2 regions of the Mycolicibacterium goodii genome follow, and region 1 is predicted to be linked to the other one. Evidence: predicted binding sites of a transcription regulator. Region 1 holds the regulator's gene; the other holds the start of a gene.
The links. Region 1 encodes HspR, which represses chaperone genes until heat shock. Its sites were predicted from a motif close to ANNTGAGTNNNNNNNACTCANNT; they were not measured.
Positions count from the first base shown of each region.

Region 2: a site for HspR is predicted at 1,489-1,511, ahead of lon (endopeptidase La). Genes of this name have one in related genera too.

Region 1 is NZ_CP012150.1:379,347-382,756, forward strand. Features, by position in the region: gene AFA91_RS01870 (zinc-dependent alcohol dehydrogenase) at 1-1,019, shown strand, start outside; gene AFA91_RS01875 (class II aldolase/adducin family protein) at 1,016-1,708, shown strand; gene AFA91_RS01880 (heat shock protein transcriptional repressor HspR) at 1,711-2,076, opposite strand; gene dnaJ (molecular chaperone DnaJ) at 2,105-3,277, opposite strand; gene grpE (nucleotide exchange factor GrpE) at 3,319-3,410, opposite strand, start outside.
Region 2 is NZ_CP012150.1:4,697,225-4,700,634, forward strand. Features, by position in the region: gene lon (endopeptidase La) at 1-1,477, opposite strand, end outside; gene AFA91_RS21935 (NADP-dependent oxidoreductase) at 1,638-2,576, shown strand; gene AFA91_RS21940 (esterase family protein) at 2,643-3,410, opposite strand, start outside.

The DNA.
Region 1 (3,410 bases):
ACGGGCCGGGAGACCTGCGGCTGGAAGACGTCGCGGCCACCGAACCCGGACCAGGCGAGGTGCTGGTGGATGTGAAGGCCGCCGCGACCTGCGGCACCGACCTGAAGTCCTACCGCCGCGGCCACCCCAAGCTCTTCCCGACGCTGCCGTCCCGATTCGGCCATGAGTTCGCAGGCGTGGTGTCGGCCGTCGGCGACGGCGTGGACAAGTTCGCCGTCGGCGACCGGGTGGTCGCGGCCAACACGGCGCCGTGCGGGCACTGCTGGGCGTGTACACGCGGACGTCAAAGCCTCTGCGAGAACCTCGAATTCCTCAACGGGGCGTTCGCCGAGCAGGTGATCATCCCGGCCGCGATCGTCGAGCGCAACACCTACCTGTTGCCCGACGATCTCGACTTCGCCTCCGCGGCACCGTTGGAGCCGCTGGCCACCGTCGTGCACGGCATGGACGAAACCGGAATTCAGCTCGGGGACACCGTCGTCGTCCACGGCGCGGGACCGATCGGGCTGATGTTCGTGCGGCTCGCGACACTGCGCGGCGCCAACGTGATCTCGGTCGACCAGTCACCGTGGCGGTTGCAACAGGCCAGCCAGGCCGGCGCGGTGGATACCGTTGACCTGTCCGAGGTTTCGGATTTCGAAGACCGCGTCGCGATGATCAGGGCGCGCACACCGCACGGGCGGGGCGCCGACGTCGCCATCGAGGCGGTCGGGCTGCCGCAGGTGTGGGAGCAGACCGTGCGGACCCTGCGGCCCGGCGCGACGGCCGTGCTGTTCGGCGGGACACCCAAGGGTGCACCGTTCTCCGTCGACTCCTCCGCGATGCATTACGAGGAATACACGCTCAAAGGCGTCTTCCACCACACCCCGAACTACGTCCGGATCGCGGTGGAACTGTTGGCCGCCAAGAAGGTCGACGGGTCGATGCTGGTGACGGAGCGCAGGCCGCTCGAAGCGCTGCTGCCGAGCCTGGAGGACATGGCCGCGGGCCGCGGATCGAAGTACGTGTTGGAACCGTGAGCGCGTCGATGCAGCTCGGTGACGAGCGCAGGCAGGTCGTCGAGGCGTGTCAGTTCCTCAGCCGCTCCGGACTCGTGGTCGGGACCGCGGGCAATGTGTCGATCCGGGCCGGTGACCTCGTGGTGATCTCGCCGAGCGGCGTTGACTACGAGGCCATGTCGGCACGCGACGTCGGGATCCACGACCTCGACGGCAATGCCGTCGACGCGGCGCTGGCACCGTCGAGCGAGCTTGCGCTGCACCTCGCGGTGTACCACCGGACCGAGCACACCGCCGTTGTGCACACCCACGGTCCGGCCTCCACCGCGTTGTCGACCGTCGTCGACGAGGTCCCCGCGTCGCACTACTATTCGGCGCTGTTCGGCGGTGCCGTGCGGGTCGCGCCGTACGCCACGTTCGGCACCCAGGAGTTGGCCGACAACGTGACCACCGCGCTGCGCGGTCGCACCGCGGCCCTGATGGGCAACCACGGTGCCGTCCTCGTCGGTCAGGCGCTCCCGAAGGTGCTCAGCCTCGTGCCCTATCTCGAGTACATCTGCGACGTACAACTGCGGGCGATGGCCAGCGGCGCGCCTGTGCGCGTGCTCGACGACGACGAGATCGCCGAAGTCGGCCGTCGGCTCGCGGGCTACGGTCAACAGGCGACGGTCAACAGGCGACGCGGAACTGAGCCGCAGAACGCCGGGTGAGCTCAGGGTCGCTTGTTGCGGGTGCCTCTCGGCTGCCACAGCACCAGGGCGGTGCTCGGCTTGCGCAACCGTTCCACTTCGGCGGTCAGCTCGGCGACGCGCCGCTGCAGCGCGTCGACCTGATTGGTCAGTTCGATGATGCGCTTGATACCGGCGAGGTTCACGCCCTCGTCCTGGGACAGCCGCTGGACCTCCCGCAACAGGTCGACGTCGCGTTCGGAATAACGCCGCCCGCCACCGGATGTGCGCTGCGGGGTGACCAAGCCCAACCGGTCATAGGTGCGCAGGGTCTGCGCATGCATGCCGGCGAGCTCGGCCGCCACCGAGATCAGAAACGTGCGGGCTTCGTCCTTGCGCTTGCCGCTCATCGCCGATCATTCCTCGCACGAGCGTTCGTCATACATTCCCCGCCCATCCGGCACGCGGATCGAATCCGCTGGCACGCTCGGCTTTCGCATAAGCCTCCAGCGCCTCTGCCGCTTCGCCTTCGAGGTTCGGTGGCACCGCGACCTTCACGGTGACCAACAGGTCCCCGTGACCACCCGAGCGCTTGGGCACGCCACGCCCGCGGACCCGCAGGATCCGGCCGTCCGAGGTGCCCTTGGGCACCCGGACCCCGACCTTGCCGTCCAGCGTGGGCACCGAAAGTGTTGTCCCGAGCGCCAACTCGTGGAAACTGACGGGAACGGTGACGGTCAGGTCGTCGCCGTCGCGTCCGAACACCTTGTCCGGGCGCACATGCACGGTGACGTAGAGGTCGCCGGAAGGCGCACCACGCAGGCCCGCCTCGCCCTGCCCGGCCAGCCGGATGCGCTGACCGTCCTCGACACCGGCGGGGATCCGCACGTTGATGGTGCGGGTCCGGGTGGTGACGCCGGTGCCCCGGCATTCCTGGCAGGGATGCTCGATGATCGAGCCGCTACCACGGCATTCGGTGCAGGGTTCGGAGAAGCCGAAAGCACCCTGGTTGCGGCTGATCACACCGGAGCCGTTGCAGTTCGGGCACACCTTCGGGCTGGTGCCGGGCCGTGCACCGCTGCCGTGGCAGTTGGTGCACGGCGCCGGACTGGTCAGCCGCAGGGGCATGGCCACGCCCTTGGTGGCCTCCAGGAACGACAGCTCGGTCTCGGTCTCCAGGTCGTTCCCGCGGCGCGGACGGCTCGGCCGCGGCTGGGCGCCGCGGCCGAACAGCCCGCCGAAGAGGTCGCCGATGTTCGCGCCACCGCTCTGGCCGGCAGCGTCGAACAGGTCACCGAGGTTGAATTCGACACCGTCGGAACCGAATCCGCCTCCGAAGTTGCCTCCCGTGTTGAACCGGCGTCCACCGAATCCGCCGGCGAACAGCCGGCGGGTCTCGTCATACTCCTTGCGCTTAGCGGGGTCCGACAAAACACTGTTCGCCTCGGACACCGCCTTGAACCGCTCCGCGGCTCCAGGATCGGAGTTCCGGTCCGGGTGCAGCTCGGCGGCCAGTTTCCGGTAGGCCTTCTTGATCTCGTCGGCGCTGGCGTCAGAGGAGACGCCGAGTTCTTTGTAGAAATCCTTCTCGACCCACTCGCGTTGGGCCATGCTGCGCCACCTCCTTACCTCTTCTCTCTGGTCGGATCTGTCTAATTGTCTGATTCTGCGGTCTGTTGCGCCGCGGCGTCGGGTTTATCCGCCGCCTCGACCTCGGCACCGTCATCGGTGTCCGAAACGGTGT
Region 2 (3,410 bases), 2.8 Mb from region 1:
TGTAGCCGTCGATCTGCACCAGTTCCATGCGGTCCAGCAGCGCCGACGGGATGTTCTCGACGACGTTGGCGGTGGCCAGGAACACCACGTCGGACAGGTCCAGGTCCAGGTCCAGGTAGTGGTCGCGGAACGTGTGGTTCTGCGCCGGGTCGAGGACCTCGAGCAGCGCCGCCGCCGGGTCGCCCCGGAAGTCGGAGCCCACCTTGTCGATCTCGTCAAGCAGCACAACGGGATTCATCGAACCCGCCTCGCTGATCGCACGCACGATGCGGCCCGGCAGCGCGCCGACGTAGGTGCGCCGGTGGCCGCGGATCTCGGCCTCGTCGCGCACACCGCCGAGGGCGACGCGCACGAATTTGCGGCCCAGCGCCCGGGCGACCGATTCACCGAGCGACGTCTTGCCGACGCCGGGCGGACCGGCCAGTGCCATCACGGCGCCGGAGCCGCGCCCGCCGACGACCTGCAGCCCGCGCTGGGAGCGCCGCGACCGCACGGCCAGGTATTCGACGATGCGGTCCTTGACGTCGTCGAGGCCGTGGTGGTCGGCATCCAGGATCTGTCTGGCTCGCGCCAGGTCGGTCGAGTCCTCGGTCCTGACGTTCCACGGCAGCTCCAGCACGGTGTCCAGCCAGGTGCGGATCCACCCGCCCTCGGGGCTCTGGTCGCTGGCGCGTTCGAGCTTGCCGACCTCACGCAGTGCCGCCTCACGGACCTTCTCGGGCAGGTCGGCGGATTCGATCCGGGCTCGGTAGTCGGCTTCACCTTCCTGGCCGTCGGGACCCAACTCGCCGAGTTCCTTGCGGATCGCGTTGAGCTGCTGGCGCAGCAGGAACTCCTTCTGCTGTCTTTCCATGCCCTCGCGGACGTCCTCGGCGATCTTGTCGGTGACCTCGACCTCGGCGAGATGCTCACCGGTCCACTCGATCAAAAGGGAGAGTCGACGGTCCACGTCCGCGGCCTCGATCAGTTCGCGCTTCTGGGCGTCGGACAGATACGACGCGTACCCGGCGGTGTCCGCCAGCGCCGACGGGTCGGTGATCTTGTTCACCATGTCGACGATCTGCCACGCGTCACGCCGCTGCAGCATCGCCAGCAGCAGCTTCTTGTATTCCCCGGCAAGCCTTTTCGTCTCGTCGGTGGGTTCGGGTTCGGTCACGTCCTCGACCTCCACCCACAGCGCGGCGCCCGGTCCGGTGGTTCCCGAGCCGATGTGGGCGCGCCGTTCACCGCGCACGACGGCGGCCGCGCCGCCGCTGGGTAGCCGCCCGACCTGCACGATCGACGCGATGACGCCGTGCGTCGGGTAACGGTCGTCGAGCCGCGGCGCGATCAGCAGCTTGCCGGAGTCGGTGGCCTGTGCGGCGTCCACGGCGGCCTGGGCGGCGTCGTCGAGCGCGATCGGCACCACCATGCCCGGCAGCAGGATCGGGTCGCTGACGAACAAGATGGGCACGGCACGCATCTTCGAATCAGACATCAAACCTCCAAAGTTCAGTCTGATGCGCTCAACCTTGATGTGGGGGGATTTGTTCCTGCGGCGGTATCGCCGAGAGCGGAATGCGGGCAAGGAACTGCCAGGTGGCTGTGAAGGTCGCCCGCGGCGGAATAGCGCGGCCGGCCGGCCGGTCGTAGCGCTCATGAGCAGAGCAGTGCAGTTCGACGCGTACGGGGATATCGAGGTGCTCGCGGTGCGTGAGGTGCCGCGTCCGGTCCCGGCCGAGGGTGAGGTCCTGGTCCGGGTGCGGGCCGCGGGAATCAACCCCGGCGAGGCCATGATCAGGTTCGGGTTGTTGCACGACCGGTACCCGGCGACCTTCCCGTCCGGGCAGGGCAGCGACCTCGCGGGGGTGGTGGCCGAACTCGGCCCCGGCGTCACCGGTGTCGACGTCGGGGACGAGGTGATCGGGTTCTCGCTGCGCCGGTCCAGCCACGCCGAGTATGTCTCGGTGCCGGTGACGCAGCTCACCGCGAAACCGCCCGCGGTTTCCTGGGAGGTCGCCGGATCCCTGTTCGTCGCGGGCACCACCGCGTACGCGGCGGTGAATGCCGTTCGGCCCGGACCCGGTGACGTCGCCGCGGTCTCCGCGGCGGCCGGTGGTGTCGGAACCATCGCGGTACAGCTCGCCGCGCGCGCCGGCGCCACGGTCCTCGGTATCGCCGGGCCCGCCAACCACGGTTGGCTCACCGACCACGGGGTGATCCCGGTCGACTACGCCACGCCGAGCACCGACGGTCTGGCCGACCGGCTGCGCGCGGCCTCACCCACCGGACGCGTCGATGCCTTCCTGGATTTCTTCGGCAACGGCTATGTGGCGCTTGCGGTTGACGAACTCGGGGTAAACCCCGAACGGGTCGACACCATCATCGATTTCGCGGCCGTCGAAACGTTCGGCGTGCAGGCGGTGGGAAGCGCCGCGGCAGCCGAGATCTCGGTCGTCGCCGAACTGGCCGAGCTGGTCGCCGACGGCGACCTCGAGGTGCCCATCGGCGGGGTGTTCCCCATCTCCGAGGTGCGCGCCGCGTACACCGAACTCGAAAAGCGCCACACCAGAGGGAAATTGGTGCTGCGGCCGTGAGCTGACCCACACAGGCAGGGAGCCTGCCGTCGGGGGGTAACGGCAGGCTCCCTGGGTGGGTGGTTTCTAGGTGGCCGACTGCGCGCCGAGCACCCGCTGGATGTCGGGCTTCATCTGCAGCAGCTGCTGGCCCCAGTAGTTCCACGTGTGCGTCCCGTTGGGCGGGAAGTTGAACACCGCGTTGGTGCCGCCCGCGGCGATGTACTGGTCGCGGAACGTCAGGTTGGTCCGCAGCGTCAGGCCCTCCAGGAACTGCGCGGCCAGCAAGTTGCCGCCCGAGACGCCGGCGTCGAGCTCCGACGGGGTGCCGGTGCCGCAGTAGACCCAGATGCGGGTGTTGTTGCGCACCAGCTGGTTGATGTTGACCATCGGGTCGTTGCGCTTCCACGCCGGGTCGGACGACGGACCCCACATGCTCTCGGCGTTGTATCCGCCTGCGTCGTTCATCGCCAGACCGATCAGCATCGGCCACCAGCCTTCCGACGGGTTGAGGAAGCCGGAAAGTGTTGAGGCGTAGATGAACTGCTCGGGGTGGTAGATCGCGTAGGTCAGTGCGGCGCTGCCTGCCATCGACAGGCCGACGACGGCGTTGCCGGTGCGGGACACCCCGCGGTTGGCCTCGAGCCAGGCGGGCAGTTCCTGGGTCAGGAAGGTCTCCCACTTGTAGGTGTAGTCCTGACCGTTGCCGCTGGACGGCTGGTACCAGTCGGTGTAGAAGCTGGACTGGCCGCCGACGGGCATGATCGTGGACAGGCCGGACTGGTAGAACCACTCGAACGCCGGGGTGTTGATGTCCCAGCCGTTGTAGTCATCCTGCGCACGCAGACCGTCGAG